2 regions of the Streptomyces sp. BF23-19 genome follow, and region 1 is predicted to be linked to the other one. Evidence: riboswitches for the same ligand, from Rfam matches in the RefSeq annotation. Region 1 holds a riboswitch; the other holds the start of a gene.
The links. Region 1 has a riboswitch for guanidine ahead of AB8A24_RS00680 (Ohr family peroxiredoxin). Riboswitches for the same ligand answer to the same signal wherever they lie in the genome.

Region 1 (9,227 bases):
GCCGGAGCCGCGGCCTTCGGGGTGGATGACGGCCGGCTTCTCGGGAAAGGCGCGGGCGTTGCGCTCGAGCCATCCGGCCAGGCCGTCCAACAGGGTGGCGGATCGTTCCACGGCCGGGTCTTCGACGAACCTCGTCTGCGGCACGGTGCTCACCGCCCCTCGGGCCGGTAGAGGGCGCACGCCGCGCTGGGGCCGGCGCCGACCGACACGAACAGGAACTGGTCGTAGGCGCGGTCGAGGGGGTGGTCGTGAGGGTGGTCGTCCTCGTCGTGGCGTACGCCGTCCATCGCCCGGAGGTAGCCGAGGACCGGCGAAGCGGTGTGCGGCTCCCCTTGGGCCCCGACGCCGTCGGCGCTCGTGGACGGGCCGATCACCAGCGTCTCGTCGAGGTCGATGCCGAACTCCCGGGCGTAGTCGGCGGCGGCCCGCGCCGCGAACTCGGCCAGCCGCTCCGCGTGGTCCGGCTCGCGTCGGACGGTGATCGTGGTCCGCCCGTGCCGGCCCATGGCGGCGGTGTCGAGGTAGCCCTCGACGTCGGTGGGCCGGTCGGCGGTGTAGTGCCGGACCGGACCGAACCCGGCGTCGGGGTCGGCGCTGCGCTCCAGCAGGAGGGCGCCGGCCAGGTCCGCGTACGGGTAGTCGGCGTCACCCTGCGCGTCGCCGCCGGGGTGGACGTCGGCGGCCGTGATCAGCAGCCGTTCGGTGCTTCCCGTGTCCAGCAGGGCCTGGCCCACCTGGACGGCGTTGAGCACGCCGCAGGCTCCGTTCATCAGGTCGAAGGAGAAGCCCGCGGCCGGTTCGGGGTCGGCGATGTAGTCGAGGTTGATGCCGACCTCCTTCTGGACCAGGGCCGCCATGGCCGGTTCGAAGGTGTTGTGTTCGCGGTAGACGCCGACGTTGATGAGGGTGCCGATCGAGGAAGCCGGCACCTGTGCCCGCGCCAGGGCGCCGCGGGCGGCCCGGCCGGCGAGGTCCACGACGGAGGCCGGGGCGGACCTGTCGGGAAGTGCGGTCGCGGCCGCGGTGATCACCATGCCCATGGCTCACACCCCCACGTTCGTGAGCGTCGCGGACAGGGCACCGGTGACCACGCCGGAGGCGGCCGGCACCAGCAGGTACTTGGCCCCGGGTCGGGCGTCGCCCGCCCTGAGGTGTTCGCACAGCGTCAGGAAGTGCGAGGTCGTGGCGGTGTTTCCGTACCGCTCCACGACGGAGAGCGAGTCGGGCATGGGCGTGCCGAACTCGGCCTCGGCCGTCTGGTTGACGTAGTCGATGAAACGGGTGCCGACCTGGTGCTGGATGACGTGGTCGAACTCCTCGGCGGCGAACGTCCGCCCCCGCTTGGCCAGGAAGTCCTCGTGGAAGCGCGGCCACAGCTTGAGCCGGTCGCGGTTGTGCATCTTCTTGTTGTCCGTGTAGAGGGAGATGCCCGGGGTGCGGTCGCTGGGCATGCCCATGCACAGGTGGGAGTACTCGGAGCAGGTCATGAGCTCGATGTAGTGGATGCGGTCGGCGGCGTCGACGGAGACGTCCAGGACGACCGCGGCCGCCGAGTCGCCGACGGAGAGCGAGGCGAACTGCGGGTCGTAGGAGTCGGCCATCTCGCGTGCGGCGGTCTGGGCGACGCGGGTCGCCTGCTCGCCGCTGACGACCAGCCCGCGCCGCACGGCACCGGAGCGGATCATCCGGTCGAGCAGCCACACGCCGGTCATCATTCCGGCGCAGGCGTTGGAGACGTCGAAGTGGATGGCGGAGCGGGCGCCGAGTTCCCCGGCCAGCATCGCGGCGAAGGACGGCTCGAAGGTGAAGCGGCTGCCGTCCTTGAAGCGGGTGATCGACGCGGAGATGACGATGTCGAGGTCGGCGGCCTCGTAGCGGGAGGACCGCAGCGCGTCCCGGGCGGCGGCCAGGGCCATCCCGAACGAGTCCTCGCCGGCGTCCGGTTCGGGGTCGTACACGCGTCGCTCGGTGATCCCGGTGATCTTCTCGATGTCCACGTCCCCCAGCCCCGGGACCAGGGCGGCGAGTTGAGGAGTGGTCTGGACTGCTGCCGGAAGGCAGAGACCTAAGGCTTCTATTCGGCTGTGTGCGGTGGCGGTGCTCATGTGTGTCGCTCTCCGTGGCGGTCCGCCGCGGGCATGGGAGTGCCAGGGCGGTGGTTGACAGAGGGATTCAAGGGGTGTCCGGGGAATAACGGACAGTCAAGTTACCGTAGCGTACGGAGATGTCGACGATGTGACAGGGCTTCGCAAATCCGGAACATACGGTCGAATATCGGCCACCCGCCACCGCTCGCCACCACCGCGACACCAAGCAGAATCCGCGCTTCCGCCCCTCTTCACGGCACCCACGCGCTCGAAAACCTGTCCGGAACCACTCGGTCCACCTGGCGGGCCGTGATCGGGACGGACCTCCGCCCCCGCGAGACCGGCCAAACTGGTGATCGATTTCCGGCCGCCGGATGGGTATGATCGCCGGCAGCAAGGCCGTAGCGCAGAGGTCGTCGCGCCCACGCATCGAGCTGGAGGACGTCGGTTCGAATCCGACCGGTCTTGCGTCTTCTTCTGCAGTTCTCTCGTCAAAGTCGTGATGGACGCCGGGCACCGGCGAAGGAAACCGGTGGAGTGGTGATGACACAGCCGACACCCGTACGGTGCCCCGCGATCGAGCACCCGGACCTGCCACCGGCCGACCCGGCGCGCCTCGACCCGCTGCTCGCCCGGCTCGCCGCGGACCGGCCCGTCGAGACCGACGAGACCTTCCCGCTCGGCACCCTGCGCACCGACGGCCGCGTCGACCTGTGCAAGCAGGGGCTCGGCCCGGCCGGCGCGGCCCGGCTGCTGCCGGCCGCCACCGCCTCCGCGCACGCCAGGCACCTGCTGCTCGGCACCAACGCCATCGGCGACGCGGGTGCCGGCACCCTGGCCGAGGCGCTCGCGGCCGGCCACGGGCTGCACACCCTCTACCTCGGCTGCAACCGGATCGGCCCCGACAGGGTGGGCTCACTCGCGGGCGCCCTCGGCGACGACACGACCGTCCGCGCCCTGTGGCTCAAGCGCAACCCGCTCTTCGCGGACGGCGCCCGCACCCTGGCCGCGCTGCTGCGCCGCAACACCGCCCTGCGCACCCTCGACCTGGTCAACACCGGGATCGGCGCCGACGGCGTTCGCCTGCTGCTCGACGCCCTGCTGGAGCGCGAACAGCCGCTGGAACGGCTCTTCCTCGGCGGCAACGGCCTCGGCCCCGACGCCGCCCCGCTGTTGGCCGCCCTGATCCGGGAGGCCGGGGTACGCGAGCTGTACGTCCCCGCCAACCACCTCGGCGACGAGGGCGTCACGGCTCTCGCGGCGGCCGCGGCCGACTCCGCCCACCCGGTCCGCCTCGGGCTCGGCGGCAACGGCATCGGCGCCGCCGGAGCGCGTGCGCTGGCCGCCTCCCTCGGCGGCATCGAAGCGCTCGACCTCGGCCGGACCATGTCCGAGCGCAGCCTCGGGGCCCCCGGCAACCACCCTGGCGACGAAGGGGCGTACGCCCTGGCCGCGGCTCTCCCCGGCAGCCCCCTGCGCCGGCTGGAGCTGCGCCACACCGGCCTCACCGGGCGCGGCGCGAAGAGCCTGCTCGCGGCGGTGCCCGCGGACAGCGCCCTGGAGTACGTCGGCCTGGGCCCCGGGCTGCCCCGCCGCGTGAAGCGCTCCTTCACCGAGCGGCTGTGTCCCGCCCGCGCGGCGCACCCGGACGTGCGCGCCATCGGCAGTGTGTACCGGTGAGCGTGCGGAACGTGGAGAGCGCGCGGAAGGCCGAACTGCCCGGCGGCATCCGGCCGGAGGACCGCTCCACATGGCAGCGGATCCGGCGCTACGCCGTGCCCGGCCGGATGATCGAGCAGGCCACCGCGCACCGGCTGGCCGGTGACTGGCGGGCGGCCTGCGCGGCCGCCGCCGTGGACGTCGACCTCGACCTCCCCGAGCTCGCCGCCCGCTACGGCGCCGAAGTGGCCGAGGCCGTCGCGGAGGACCTGCGGTACCTCGCCCCGGACCTGCTGCGCTGGCACCTGCCGCGGCTCCTGGGCGGCCGCACCACCATCGCCCTCGAACGGAGGATCCTGCTCGCCTCCTACGGCGGCCACGGGGGGCCGACCCTGTCGGTCACCACGCCCGTCATGACCGAAGGCGCGCAGCGGCTGCGCCTGCAGTGCGCGCCCGTCGTCACCAAGCAGCGGCACCGGTACGCGGGGCACGGCTTCGTCCCGGAGAACTGGACCGCGATCCGGCCGTTCTGGGACGCCCGGTGCGCGTCCGAGCTGGGCGCGCGCTTCGCCGCACCGGACGACCTCGCCGCACGGATCGCCGCGCTCTGGGACCAGGAGGACGCGGTCGGGGCGTACGGGGCGGCGGGCATCGCGTGCGACCTGACCGTGCCCACGCCTCAGTCGTACCAGCGCCCGGTGGACCCGAAGGCGGTCCTCGCGCGGATGCCGGTCGACCTCAGCCGGCTCGCGCCGGAGGTGGCGCGGCTGGTGGCGGCCGGGGCAGGGGACCGCTTCCGGATCGCGGTCGACTGGCGCTCCCACGTCCTGCTGGAACACGCGGGCCCCGAGGGACTCCGGGCCCGCGTCGTCGAACAGGCCGAGACGACCTCCGTCCCGGTCCTGCCCCACTACGTCTGGCAGCGGCTCCCCGATCTCGAACTGGTCCGGACCGGCCTGATCTCCCCGCGCGCGCTGCACCCGCTGGTGGCCGACGCGCTGTTCCCCGACTCCGGACCGGCGGTCGGTCCGCCCGGCCCCGACACGGGCGGACCGGTACGGGTGCGCTGCCGCGGCGCGTGGCACGAGGTGCGCTCGCGAGGCGGCGTACTCGATGTCCCCCACACTCCCGAGGAGCAGCAACGGGAGCGTGCGATGCGGGCGTTCGGCGGCGCGGTCTCGGGGTGCTTCGCCGTACAGCAGTCCTGGACCACCGGCGAGGGGCGGCTGCCGCGCGCCCTCCAGGACCAGCGGCGCGAGCTCTTCCTGCGGATCCAGCACGGCGACACCCCGGGTGTGGTGGCGCTGTTGGACGCCGGGGTGGACCCCCGGATCCGGGACGCCCGCGGCCGCGGGCTGCTGCACGTACTCCACCTGCTCGACCACGACGTGCTGCTGCCCCGGCTGCTGGCCGCCGGACTCGACCTGGAGGCACGGGACCGGGCCGAGCGCACCCCGCTGCTGTCCGCCGTGCACTGGGGCGGTTCGACGGACCTGGTCAGGGCCCTACTGGCGGCGGGCTCCCGGGTCGACGTCGTCGACGAGATGGAAATGTCGCTGTCCCAGGAGATCCGCCGCTACCAGCGCACCGACCTCGCCTTCCTGCGGGACCGCGTCGAAGCGGAGTTCCCCGGGATCGGCGCCGACTGGTTCGACGAGTACATGGAGTACCGCGACGAGGACGAGGACGACGACGCATGAGCACGACCGCGCCGCGGCCCGCCCGGGCCCTGGCAGCCGCCGACGCCCTGGGTGCCCGGCTGCGCGCCACCCGCACCGAGCCCGCCACCAACCCCCAACTGGAGGCGCTGGCACTGGCCGTGACGGCCAATCAGCCTGTCCTCCTGTGGGGTGAGCCAGGCATCGGCAAGTCCGCCGGCATGGAGCAGCTCGCCACCGCGCTCGGCGTCCCGCTGGAGACGGTCATCGCCAGCGTCCACGAGCCCTCCGACTTCGCCGGGCTGCCCATCGTCGGCGAGGACCCGGCCACCACGGGTGTCCCGATGGCGCCGCCGGACTGGGCGGTACGCCTCGCTCGCACCGGCCACGGGCTGCTGTTCTTCGACGAGCTGTCCTCCGCCCCGCCGGCCGTGCAGGCGGCCCTGCTGCGCGTGGTCCTGGAACGCCGGGTCGGCAGCCTGGAGCTGCCGGCGGCGGTACGGATCGTCGCCGCGGCCAATCCGCCCGCCAGCGCCGCGGACGGCTGGCACCTCAGCCCGCCGCTCGCGAACCGCTTCGTCCACCTCGACTGGACGCACAACCCGCGCACCGTGGCCCGCGGCATGGCCGGTACCTGGCCCGAGGTGGCGATCCCGGCCGTCGATCCCGCCAAGGCGTCCGGTGCGGTCGCCCGGGCCCGCGGCGCCGTCTCCGGCTTCCTGACCGCGCGACCGGGCCTGGTCCACCACATGCCGTCCGAGGCCGCCGGGCGGGGCCGCGGCTGGCCGTCCCCGCGCACCTGGGAGATGGCCCTGCGGCTGCTGGCCACGGGGTACGCGGCCTCGTCGGGCCGGGAGGCGCTGGCCGCCGCCCTCACCGGGGCCGTGGGCGAGGCCGCCGGGATCGAACTGCTCTCGTACCTCGAACACCTCGACCTGCCCGACCCGGACCGGGTGCTGGCCGACCCCGACGCCTTCGCCCTGCCCGAGCGCGGCGACCGGCAGCTGGCGTTCCTCATCGCCGTGGTCGCGGCCGTGCAGAGCGAGCTCACCTGCCCCCGCTGGGAGGCGGGTTGGGCGGTCCTGGCCAAGGCCGTGGACGCGGGCGTGCCCGACGTCGCCGCCCGGGCCGCCGCCGACCTCGCCGCGATGCGCGACCTGGACTGGCCGGTGCCCGCCGGTATCGACGCCTTCGTGGAACTGCTCCAGCTGTCCGGCTCGCTGCCGGGCGGCGACTGAGCCCGGTCCGCCGTGCGCCCGGAGCTGGACCGCGCGAAGCTGCTGGCGGCCCGCTACAAGGCCGCCGAGACCCGTCCGTACCTCGCTTCCGCGCTCTACGCCCTGACCGTGGTCCCCTCGGCCGAGGTGCGCACCATGGGCGTCGACCGGCACTGGCGCTGCTACGTCTCGCCCGCCTTCGTCGAGGCGACCCCGGTCGTCGAGTTGGCCGGGGTGTGGATCCACGAGGTGGCGCACCTGCTGCGCGACCACCACGGCCGGGCCGAGCGGCTGCCCGCCGCGGACCAGCGCGACGCGGTCCGGGTCAACATCGCCCAGGACTGCGAGATCAACGACGACCTGCTGGCCGACGGGCTGGTCCTGCCCGAGGGCCGGATGGAGCCCCGGCTCTACGGCCTGCCCACGGGCGGCCTGTTCGAGACCTACCTGCCCGCGATTCCCCCGACGCCCCACGGCCCCGACTGCGGTTCCGGCGCGCACGGCACCCCCGCGCCCTGGGAGCTGGGCGAGGGCGGCGGCCCCGCCCGGGTCGGCCCGGTGGAGGCGGAGGCCCTGCGCCGGCAGACCGCCGAGGCCGTACGGGCCCATCGGCGTACCCGGGGCCGGGTCCCAGAGGGTTGGGCCCGGTGGGCCGAGGAACTCCTGGAGCCTTCCGTCGACTGGCGCCAGGCTCTGGCGGGTGCGGTCCGCGAGGCGGCCGCCTGGGCGGCCGGCGCGGTGGACTACACGTACCGCCGTCCCTCGCGCCGCACGCCCGCGCTCGGCGGCCGGGTGGTACTGCCCAGTCTGCGCAGGCCGCTGCCGCGGGTGGCCGTCGTCATCGACACCTCGGGATCGATGGGCCCGGACGACCTCGCGGCCGCCCTCGCCGAAGTCACCGGCGTCCTGCGGGAGGTGGGCGTCGGCGGCAACCGGGTCGCCGTCCTCGCGTGCGACGCCGACGTGCACGCCGTGACCCGGGTGCGCAGTGCCGGCGAGGTGACCCTGGCCGGTGGCGGTGGTACGGACATGCGGGTCGGCATCGACGCGGCGCTGGCCCTGCCCGACCGCCCGAACGTCGTGGTGGTGCTGACCGACGGGTATACGCCGTGGCCGCAGGAGACACCGTCCTGCCGGCTGATCGCCGCCCTGGTCGGCGACACCCCGCCCGCACCCCCGACCTGGGTGGAGACGGTACGCGTCACCCCGACCGCGTGAACCCGGCGCACCGCACGGACCTCTCCGGCAACGACGCCGGTCCACCCCGCCGTTCCGCCCGCGCCAACGCCTGTACGCACGGCTGATGTTGCCGGATCGGCAGCGCAGGCGCGGTCCTTGACGGCAGGTTCCGTCACCCTCTGTGTTTAACGTCTCGGAATTCGGTAACAAGATGTAGTGACAGGCAGTCAATACTCGACGAAAGGCAGGACCATGAACCTCGTTACCGTGCTCATCCTCGTCGCGGTCCTCGCACTTGTCGGCCTGCTGATCGCGGCTCCCAGCGCCGCCGTGCGGCGCAACCCCTTCCCGGGCCGCCGACAGCGAGCCGACCACCGGCGCTCCGACGCACCCCGGTCGACCCGGGTACCCGGTCAGCGGGGCATCCAGCACCACGCGCCCTGACCCGGGAGCGACCGCGGCCGCACGCCCCGCCGGCCGGCCGCCGGCGGGTGAGGTACTTCACCGTGGGGGACGCCCCGGACCACCGTCGGCGTTGCTAGATTGTCCGGCGGCCGGTCCAAGGCCCCGGACGAGATGCGCCGTACCCGGTTACGCACGACGACGCGCGAGGTACTGACACGAGCAGTGCCGTCCGCTGTCCGCACCCGGGCAGCGTCCTCGTCGAGCAAGATGGGCCGAACAGCATGACCGTGCCACTCACCCGCAGCCTGTACCGGACGACCGCGCACGCCGCGGGGGGACGTACCGGATCCGTCCGTACGGACGACGGACGCTTGGACGTCCGCCTCGCCCCGCCGCGCAAGAAGGTCCCCGGTACCACCAACCCCGAGCAGCTGTTCGCGGCCGGGTTCGCCGCCTGCTTCACCTCCGCGCTCGCGGAGGTCGCCGCCGAGTTCGGGGCGGAGGCCTCCACCGCCCGCGTGGCCTGCGAGGTCCAGCTCGGCACCACGGACACGCCCGCGGGCTACGGCCTCGCGGTGACGCTCACCGTCAGCCTGCCCGGTTGGCGGGCGGCGGACCTCCAGCCCCTGCTGCACCGGGCGGACGCGGTCTGCCCGTACTCGCAGGCCGTGCGCGGCAACGTACCGCTGACGCTGCTGGCCGTGGACGAGCCCGCCGCCGATGACCGCGCCTGAGCCCCGGCGCACCGGGCAGGCCGGGCACGTCCCGGACGGCCCCGGCGTCCCCGTGCCCGAGCGCGGCGCCTGGCTGCGGCGCGGCATCAGCCGCGACGGCGGACCCCTGATCGAGGACCGCGAAGTGGTGTGGCTGCAGGCCGGGTCGTTCTACGCCGACAGCCGGGGCTTCGCCGGTACGACGTCCTTCGACGGCTCCCGGACGCACTTCCACCACCTCACCGGCGAGCCCGGCGAAGACGCCGGCACCTTCCGGTGGGACGGTGCGAACCTGGTCGAGCGGGGCAC
Region 2 (9,227 bases), on a different contig from region 1:
GCAGCAGGATGCCTGCCGCGGGCAGCACGGCGATCGGGAGCTGCAGGCTGCGCCCCATCTTCTGCAGCCCCTGGAACAGGTTGTTCCGCCAATTCGGCTGTGGCCCTGCTTTGGAGCTGCTCACGCTCATCGGCGTCCTCCCTGACCGGCCCGTTTTGGCTGCCGCAACACTTACGGCACACTGGTGTAGACCAGTTGTGGGCGGGTTGCTGCTGATCGTCATCATTCGGCAGAGGCCCGTCATGTGCCTGCGTAGATGGGCCAACCGTGCGTTACCGTGACGAAGCGGACCGTGCAGGTGGGTAGCCATGTACCGGCCGCCGAGACCCGTTCTTCGAAACACTCAGGGAGAAACACATGGCCACCAAGGCTGAGAAGATCGTCGCCGGGCTCGGCGGCATCGAGAACATCGAAGAGGTCGAGGGCTGCATCACCCGCCTGCGCACCGAGGTCATCAACCCCGACCTCGTCGACGAAGCCGCCCTCAAGGCCGCCGGCGCCCACGGCGTCGTCAAGATGGGCACCGCGATCCAGGTCGTCATCGGCACCGACGCCGACCCCATCGCCGCCGACATCGAAGACATGATGTGATCCGGACCCCCTAGCCAGGTCCCAGCGGACCCCGTCCCGGAAGCCCCGGACGGGGTCTTCGCGCACCTGGGCACCGACTAGGCTCGCAGCCATGTCTCGCATCGACGGCCGTACGCCCGAACAGCTCCGCCCGGTCACCATCGAACGCGGATGGAGCAAGCACGCCGAGGGCTCCGTCCTCGTCTCCTTCGGAGACACCAAGGTCTTCTGCACCGCCTCCTTCACCGAAGGCGTCCCGCGCTGGCGCAAGGGCAGCGGCGAAGGCTGGGTCACCTCCGAATACTCGATGCTGCCCCGCTCCACCAACACCCGCGGCGACCGCGAATCCGTCCGCGGCAAGATCGGCGGCCGCACCCACGAGATCTCCCGCCTGATCGGCCGCTCCCTGCGCGCCGTCATCGACTACAAGGCCCTCGGCGAGAACACCATCGTCCTGGACTGCGACGTCCTCCAGGCCGACGGCGGCACCCGCACCGCCGCCATCACCGGCGCCTACGTCGCCCTCGCCGACGCCGTCGCCTGGGGCCAGAAGAAGAAGTTCGTCAAGGCCGGCCGCAAGCCCCTCACCGGCACCGTCGCCGCCGTCAGCGTCGGCATCGTCGACGGCGTCCCGCTCCTCGACCTCTGCTACGAGGAGGACGTCCGCGCCGAGACCGACATGAACGTGGTCTGCACCGGCGACGGCCGCTTCGTCGAGGTCCAGGGCACCGCCGAAGGCGAGCCCTTCGACCGCAAGGAACTGAACGCCCTCCTCGACCTCGCGGCCGGCGGCTGCGCGGACCTCGAAGCCATCCAGCGGGGCGCGCTCGAACTGTAGCCGGCAACCGCCGGGCCCGGCCCGGCGTCCAGGAAGATACGGGCGCACGGTTTCGCCACCGTGCGCCCGTCCTCGTAGCGCCCAAGCCCTCAGGGGGAGAACCGCATGAAGCTCCGCATAGCGGCCGTAGCCGTGGCCGCCGTACTCACCGTCCCGGCCCTGTCCGCCTGCGACGCGATCTCCACGGCCATGGACTGCGCGAACACCGCCGTGGCCATCACGGACGGCGCCAACGACCTCCAGCAGGCCGTCTCCCAGGCGGGCAACAGCCCCCAGGACGCCCAGAACGCGCTCAACCAGATCGAGACGAACCTGAAGAAGATCGGCGACCAGACGGACAACGCCGACCTGAGCAAGGCCATCGACTCGATGAACACGGCCGTCAAGAACGTTCGCTCCTCGATCGAGAGCGGCAACAGCGCCCCGGACATCCAGCCGGTCGCGGACGCGGCGAGCGAGCTGTCGAAGGTCTGCACCCCGGGGTGATCCGCCCCCCGGGATAATGGGGGCATGACCTCGACGCCCAGCCGCCTCATCCTGGCCACCCGCAACGCGGGCAAAGTCTCCGAACTCCGCGCGATCCTGTCCGACGCCGGCCTGCCGCACGAGCTGGTCGGCGCGGACGCGTACCCCGAGATTCCGGACGTCAAGGAAACCGGCGTCACCTTCGCCGAGAACGCCCTCCTCAAGGCCCACGCCCTGGCCCGCGCCACCGGCCTCCCGGCGGTCGCCGACGACTCCGGCCTCTGCGTGGACGTCCTGCACGGCGCCCCCGGCATCTTCTCGGCCCGCTGGGCCGGCACCCACGGCGACGACAAGGCCAACTTGGACCTGCTGCTGGCCCAGCTCGGCGACATCGCCGACGAGAACCGCGGGGCCCACTTCGCGTGCGCGGCGGCCCTGGCCATGCCGGACGGCACCGAACGCGTCGTCGAGGGCCGCCTCCTGGGCACCCTCCGCCACACCCCGTCCGGTACGGGCGGCTTCGGCTACGACCCGATCCTCCAGCCGCAGGGCGACACCCGCACGTGCGCGGAACTGACCCCGGCGGAGAAGAACGCCATCTCCCACCGCGGCCAGGCCTTCCGCGCCCTGGTCCCCTTCGTCCGCGCCCTCCTGGGCTGACGCGGCGAGGCCTGGTTCCCTCCGGGTGGGGGAACCAGGCCTCATCTTCGGTACGCCCGGTCGGATTCGAACCGACATACGTGGCCACCTAAAGACCACCGCTAACCAGGTCGCGTACGGGCGCGAGCCATGGACACTCTACTGCGCACAGTGCCGTTCGGGGGAAGCGGCATCATCGATCGCGTCGTCCTCCACGGCACCACGTGGTGGTGACCGCATGACAGTTGGGGCAGAGCAGCCGCAGGTTTTCCCTACGGTCGTCGCTCCAGTCGCCGTTCACGTGGTCGACCTCCAAGGTCATGGGCCGCCCGCCCCACTCGGGCGCCGTGCCGCACATGTCGCAGTGCTCCGGAACGCCGACTTCGCGCAGCGCCCGTCGGAGCAGGTGTGTGCGCGTTCGCCGCCGGCCGTCATGTTTGATCAGGATCTCGGCTGCGGGCTTCATCGGTACCGTCCCCCGCTTGCCGCGCTGATGACCCTGTCCGAGGAAGTGCGAGGTGGAGAGGCATTCCTCGTCGATCCACCGCTTCAGAGCCTTGTGGTGGCTCCCGGACACGCTGCGATCGAGGCGCCGCAGGACCTCTGCCAGCGAGTGCGACGCGGCGACCGCCTCACGTAGTGTCTCCCGGTCCGGCTTGACCCGGCGCTTGCGGTCCGGGCGTTCGAAGTGGGCGACGTCGATGCCGAAGTGCCGGAACCTAGAGAGGAGGTACCTGCTCAGTCGCGCATACGGCTTGATGTCGAGATGAGCGATGACCTCGTCGATGCTGACGCACCGTGCTGCCGCCTCGGCCATGACTTCGCGCGTATAGCGTTCTCCGGTGCTCACCGGCGGCGCCGCTTCGCACGACCACGGTATGTGTCGGTGGCCGAATGGCAGTTGGGGCAGAGCAGCCGCAGGTTCTCGGGCAGGTTGTTCCGCCAGTCGCCGTCCATGTGGTCCACCTCCAGCGGCAGCGGATAGCCCCGCCAGGTCGGAGGTGTGCCGCACATCCGGTACACCTCGGGCACGCCCAGTGCGGCCAGTGCCTGCTTCAGGTGCGCACTCTGTGCACGCCGGGCGTGCGGGTCGTCCCGCCTGACCAGGAGGCTCTCCGGGGCGCGCCGGGTCTTCGGCCGCCCGGCGGGCGAGGGCCGTTCGAAGTGGGAGGTGTCTATGCCGAACGCCTTGACCCGCCTGCTGATGTGCGTGTGGTGGCCACCCACGACCTCCAGGCCGAGATGCCGCAGGACTTGGCACATGTTCGTCGAGTCGGCGACCGCCGCCGTCAGGACCTCCTTTGTCCACTTGACGGCTGCCGGCCGCTCGAAGTGCGACGTGTCCACGCCCAGCTTCCGCATGCGGTCGTGCAGATAGCGCCGCGAGCGGCTCTTCGGGTCGACCCCCAGCTTCTCCAGTGCCTCCGACAGCGTGCGCGACGTACGCGCCGCCTCCGCGAGGCGTTCTTTCGTGTACGGGCTGATCGGCACCCCGGCCCCCTCCGTTCCGGCCACGCGTTCGTGGCCTCGTACGGACTGACGAACCGATATGCGGGTAGTTACGTCCGATAAACGGAATGGCCCGTACCGGATGGTGCGGGCCATTTCAGTGGGGCGGGGGTCAGAGGCCCAGGTCTTTGATGATCTTGGCTACGTGGCCGGTGGCCTTGACGTTGTAGAAGGCGTGCTCGACCTTGCCCTCCTCGTCGACGACCACCGTGGAGCGGATGACCCCGGTCACCGTCTTGCCGTACAGCTTCTTCTCGCCGTACGCGCCGTACGCCGTCAGCGTCTCCTTCTCGGGGTCGCTGACCAGGGTGACCTTCAGGTCCTCCTTCTCGCGGAACTTCGCCAGCTTCTCCGGCTTGTCCGGGGACACACCGATGACGTCGTAGCCGTGTCCCGTCAAGAAGGACAGGTTGTCCGTGAAGTCGCAGGCCTGCTTCGTGCAGCCCGGGGTCAGCGCGGACGGGTAGAAGTAGACGATCACCTTGCGGCCCTTGTGGTCGGCGAGCGAGACCTCGTTGCCGTCCGCATCGGGCAGGGTGAAGGCGGGGGCGGTGTCGCCCGGCTGGAGTCGCTCGCTCATCGTGACACTCTCCTCGGGAGGGGATCGGTATGCCATGAGACTAAGCTGACAGACTGTTCATGGCGGACTACGCCCCACACGACCACGACGACGGAGGCAGCGCGGTGCCGGAAGCCAGGACCCCCGCACAGATCGAGGCGGACATCGTCCGCCGCCGTGAGCAGCTCGCCGAGACGCTCGACGAGATCGGTGTGCGCATGCACCCGAAGACGATCATCGGGGACGCGAAGGCACGGGTCGCCTCGACCGTCGATCAGACCGCCGGGCGGGCCTTCGCCACGGTGAACCGGATCGTGACGGATCTGCGGGACGGTCTGCGGCACGACGACGGGGCTCCGCGCGTCGACCGGATCGTGCCCGTCGCGCTGGTCGCGGTGAGCCTGGTCGGGCTGATCGTGGTGTCGGCGCGCCGCAAGCGCGGATGACCCTGAGCGGTACGGGGCGGGCGTGGGCAGGTAGGTTCGTGGCGTGAGCGAGAACACCACCCACGACAAGCTGCCCATCCGCATGTTGCACGATCGCGTGCTCGTGAAGTCCGATCTGCCGGAGGGCGAGCGGCGCTCGGGCGGCGGCATCCTGATTCCCGCGACGGCCGCGGTGGGTAAGCGGCTGGCCTGGGCCGAGGTGGTCGCGGTCGGGCAGAGCGTCCGGACGGTCGAGCCGGGTGACCGGGTGCTGTACGACCCCGAGGACCGTGCCGAGGTCGAGGTGCGGGGTGCGACGTACGTGCTGATGCGCGAGCGGGATCTGCACGCCGTGGCCGCGGAGCGGCTGGAGGGGTCGGAGGACTCCACCGGGCTGTACCTCTGAGCTGAGGGAAAAGGGGCTGGTGGCGCAGGTCACCGGCCCTTTTCGCGGCCTTTTGCTACGGTGGAGGGGAACCCCGACGAGACGCGCCGTACCGGGTACGACAAGACGACGCACCCCGTATCGCTCGTTGTCTCGGAGGTGCCGTCATGGCATGGGTTCTTCTTCTCGTCGCCGGTCTGCTCGAGGTCGGCTGGTCGATCGGCATGAAGTTCACCGAAGGTTTCACCCGGCTGTGGCCGAGTGTGTTCACGGGTGCCGGGATCGTCGCGAGCATGGTGTTGCTGTCCTACGCCGCGAAGACCCTGCCCATCGGTACCGCGTACGGGGTGTGGGTGGGCATCGGCGCCGCCGGCGCGGCCGTGCTCGGTATGGCGGTGCTGGGTGAGCCCGTCACCGCCGCCCGGATCTTCTTCATCTGTCTGCTGTTGGTCGCCGTGGTGGGGCTGAAGGCGACCTCCGGTCACTGATCGTCGCTATTCGAGGAACGCGGACGGTGGTCGCAGGCCTTCGGCCGGGCCTCCGTCGCTGCCCTGGGTGCTGCCCTGCGCGCCGCCTTGGGTGCCTTGGGTGGTGCCGCCCTGGTCGCCGCCCTGGGTGGTGCCGCCGTTGTCCTGACCGCCGTTGTCCTGACCGCCGTTGTTCTGGCCGCCCTGGTTCTGGCCCCCGTTGTCCTGGCCGCCCTGGTTCTGGCCTCCGTTGTTCTGGCCGCCCTGGTTGCGCCCGCCCGTCGTGTCGGTCGGTGAGGGGCGGCGGGTCGGGCGTTCGGGGGTGCTGGGCGAGGGTTCGCCGGGGGTCTCCTGCGGCGGTTCGGATTCCGGGCTGGTCGGTGGCGGGGGTTGGGCGGCGCCGGGCTGGAGTTCCAGGTCGAAGTCGACGGGGTCGGTGCCTTCCAGGGCGGTCTTGGTGTACGCGGCCCAGATGCGGGCGGGGTAGCCGCCGCCGCCGATGCGGGCCTCGCCGAGGGCGCCGTAGAGGGATTCGAGGGTTCCGGTGTCCGGGTCCTGGCCCATCATGGAGATCACGGTGACCAGGTCGGGGGTGTAGGCCGCGAACCAGGCCGAGCGGTCCAGTTCGCCGGTGCCGGTCTTGCCCGCGGCGGGGTGGCCGGCGGCGAGGGCGGCCGTACCGGTGCCGTTGTCCACGACGCTGACCAGCATGGACGTGGTGGTGTCGGCGGCTTCGCGGCTGATGGCCTGGGTGGGGGTGCGCTGGGGGAGGCCGATGGTGTCGCCGCCCTTGGTGATCTTCTCCACGAAGGTGTAGGGGGTGCGGCGGCCGTGGTCGGCGAGGGTGGCGTAGGCCTGGGTCATGTCCAGGACACTGGCCTGGAGGGTGCCGAGTGCCATGGCCGGGCCGGGTACGAAGTTGGGGGTGTTCTCGGGGATGCCGAGGTCGATGGCGGTCTTCTTGACCTTGCCGGTGCCGACGTCGACGGCCATCTGCGCGTACACGGCGTTGACGGAGAGGTCGGTGGCGGTGTTGACGGTGATGTTGCCGTAGGAGATCTGGCCCTCGTTCTCGGGGGCGAAGCGGATGCGGCCGCCGACGACGGGGCGTTTGTTGTCGCCGTTGTAGATCGTGTTCGGGGTGATCCGGCGGCCGTCCTGGGTGCGGGAGTCGTTCTCGACGGCGGCGGCGAAGACGAAGGGCTTGAAGGTGGAGGCGACCTGGTAGTCGTGGCGGGTCGCGTTGTTCACGTACTGCTTGGTGTAGTCGATGCCGCCGTACATGGCGAGGACCTTGCCGGTGGCCGGGTCGATGGAGACCCCGCCGGCCCGGACCAGTCGGTCGGCCTTGCGCGTCTCGGGTTCGAGTTTGCTGACCATCTGGCTGTTGACGGCGTCGACGAGGGCGGTCTGGCGGCGTCTGTCGATGGTGGTGGTGATGCGGTAGCCGCCTTCGGCGAGGGTCTTGTCGTCGAGGATCTTGTTGTCGACGATGTAGTCCTTGATCGCTTCGACGAGGTAGCCGCGCTGGCCGGACAGGCCGGCGGCGGCGCGGACCTTGCCCGGTTCGGGGAACTGGGTCGTCGCGCGTTCGGCGGGGGTCAGCCACTGCTTCTTGACCATGCCGTCGAGTACGTAGTTCCAGCGGGCGAGGGCGCGGGGGCGGCTCTGGGGGTGGGAGACGACGTCGAAGGCGCTGGGGGAGTTGAGGAGGGTGGCGAGGTACGCGCCCTCGGCGGTGGTGAGTTTGTTGACGTCCTTGCCGTAGTAGGCCTGGGCGGCGGCCTGGATGCCGTAGGCGTTGCGGCCGAAGTAGCTGGTGTTCAGGTAGCCCTCAAGGATGTAGTTCTTCGACTTCTCGCGACCGAGTTTGATCGCGATGAAGAACTCTTTGGCCTTGCGTTTGATCGTCTGTTCCTGGCCCAAGTAGTAGTTCTTGACGTACTGCTGGGTGATGGTCGAACCGGACTGGGTGCCCTTGCCGGTCGCGGTGTTCCAGGCGGCACGGATCATCGCCTTGGGGTCGACAGCCCGCTCGGAGTAGAAGTCCCGGTCCTCGGCGGCCAGTACGGCCTGCTGCACGGACCGGGGGATCTGCGACAGCGGTACGTTGACGCGGTTGACCTCGCCGTCGCGGGCGATCTGGGAGCCGTCGGAGTAGAGGTAGACATTGGACTGCGCGGTGGCGGCGGCGTTGGCGGGCGGGATGTCGACCAGCAGGTAGCCGGCGACGAGGGCCCCGCCGATCAACAGGGCGACGAGCAGGATGCCGCCCAGGACCATGCGCCAGGTGGGCAGGAAGCGGCGCCGGCCGGTTCTCCTACGCCGGGCCTTCTTCTCGGGGCGGCCCTGGTGCGGTGCCCCGCGCTGTGCCTGCTCTGCCTGCTGTGACGCCGACGGGTCGGTCCGCGGCTGCGGTACGTCGGGCGGGGTGTCGGGGTCACGAGGGGTCCAGCCCGGGGGTGGTGACTGGTCGCTCATCTCCAGGACTCCTCGACGCCGTTCAAAATATCCACTTCTGTACCTCATGGTGTCTACCCGATGGCCGCTGATTCCGCTCCGGACGGGCATAAATCGGTCGCGTGGCTCGCCCCTCCGCACTAAGCTCGCGCGCTTTGGCCGACCTAGGAACGACGTGGGAAACGGAGGGATACGGTGCGCCGGAGAGTGCGTCGCGGAGTGGATCTCTACCTGGCGGTCGCGGCAGGCGGATTCAGGCGGTACGCCACCTACGGGACGGCGACAGCGGCCGGGGTGTTCACCAATACCGTGTTCGGGTTCATCGTGGCGTACACGTACGTCGCGCTGTGGGACGAGCGGCCCGGACTCGGCGGCTACGACCAGGCGCAGGCGCTGACGTTCGTCTGGGTGAGCCAGTCGCTGCTGGCCGCCGCCGCCCTGATCGGCGGAGGCTTCCAGGAGGAGCTCCAGGAGCGGATCCGGACCGGCGACATCGCGGTCGACCTGTACCGGCCCGCGGACCTCCAGATGTGGTGGCTCGCGGCCGATCTGGGGCGGGCGGTCTTCCAGTTGCTGGGCCGCGGGGTGGTGCCGCTGGTGGCGGGGGCGTTGGCGTTCCCGCTGGCGCTGCCCGTCGACCCGCTGCGCTGGCTGCTGTTCCTGGTGTCCGTCCTGCTGGCGCTGGTGGTCAGTTTCGCGCTGCGCTACATGGTGGGGCTGGTGGCCTTCTGGCTGATGGACGGGGCCGGCGTCAACATCATGGCCACGGTCGCCTCGATCTTCTTCTCCGGGATGCTGCTGCCGCTGACCGTCTTCCCGGGCGGCTTCGGCGAGTTCGTCCGGGCCCTGCCGTGGGCGGCGATGCTGCAGGTGCCGATGGACGTCCTGCTGGGCAAGCACAGCGGGGCCG

Region 2: it holds a riboswitch for guanidine, as region 1 does, so the genes downstream of both, AB8A24_RS17770 (multidrug efflux SMR transporter) here and AB8A24_RS00680 (Ohr family peroxiredoxin) in region 1, are expected to answer to the same signal.

What each region holds. Positions count from the first base shown of each region.
Region 1 is NZ_JBGBPT010000001.1:145,156-154,382, reverse strand. Features, by position in the region: gene AB8A24_RS00725 (fatty acid CoA ligase family protein) at 1-144, opposite strand, end outside; gene AB8A24_RS00720 (hypothetical protein) at 150-1,040, opposite strand; gene AB8A24_RS00715 (3-oxoacyl-[acyl-carrier-protein] synthase III C-terminal domain-containing protein) at 1,044-2,105, opposite strand; gene AB8A24_RS00705 (gala protein) at 2,631-3,767, shown strand; gene AB8A24_RS00700 (ankyrin repeat domain-containing protein) at 3,764-5,446, shown strand; gene AB8A24_RS00695 (AAA family ATPase) at 5,443-6,642, shown strand; gene AB8A24_RS00690 (VWA-like domain-containing protein) at 6,655-7,839, shown strand; gene AB8A24_RS00685 (hypothetical protein) at 8,053-8,244, shown strand; guanidine-III (ykkC-III) riboswitch at 8,348-8,410, shown strand; gene AB8A24_RS00680 (Ohr family peroxiredoxin) at 8,487-8,939, shown strand; gene AB8A24_RS00675 (hypothetical protein) at 8,926-9,227, shown strand, end outside.
Region 2 is NZ_JBGBPT010000028.1:17,056-26,282, forward strand. Features, by position in the region: gene AB8A24_RS17715 (PTS transporter subunit EIIC) at 1-130, opposite strand, end outside; partial or broken gene AB8A24_RS17720 (glucose PTS transporter subunit EIIB) at 349-591, shown strand; gene rph (ribonuclease PH) at 683-1,408, shown strand; gene AB8A24_RS17730 (hypothetical protein) at 1,514-1,894, shown strand; gene rdgB (RdgB/HAM1 family non-canonical purine NTP pyrophosphatase) at 1,919-2,533, shown strand; tRNA gene AB8A24_RS17740 (tRNA-Leu) at 2,585-2,657, opposite strand; gene AB8A24_RS17745 (HNH endonuclease) at 2,706-3,329, opposite strand; gene AB8A24_RS17750 (HNH endonuclease) at 3,359-4,003, opposite strand; gene bcp (thioredoxin-dependent thiol peroxidase) at 4,134-4,601, opposite strand; gene AB8A24_RS17760 (DUF3618 domain-containing protein) at 4,706-5,026, shown strand; gene AB8A24_RS17765 (co-chaperone GroES) at 5,070-5,411, shown strand; guanidine-III (ykkC-III) riboswitch at 5,455-5,526, shown strand; gene AB8A24_RS17770 (multidrug efflux SMR transporter) at 5,558-5,878, shown strand; gene AB8A24_RS17775 (transglycosylase domain-containing protein) at 5,885-8,338, opposite strand; gene AB8A24_RS17780 (ABC-2 family transporter protein) at 8,537-9,227, shown strand, end outside.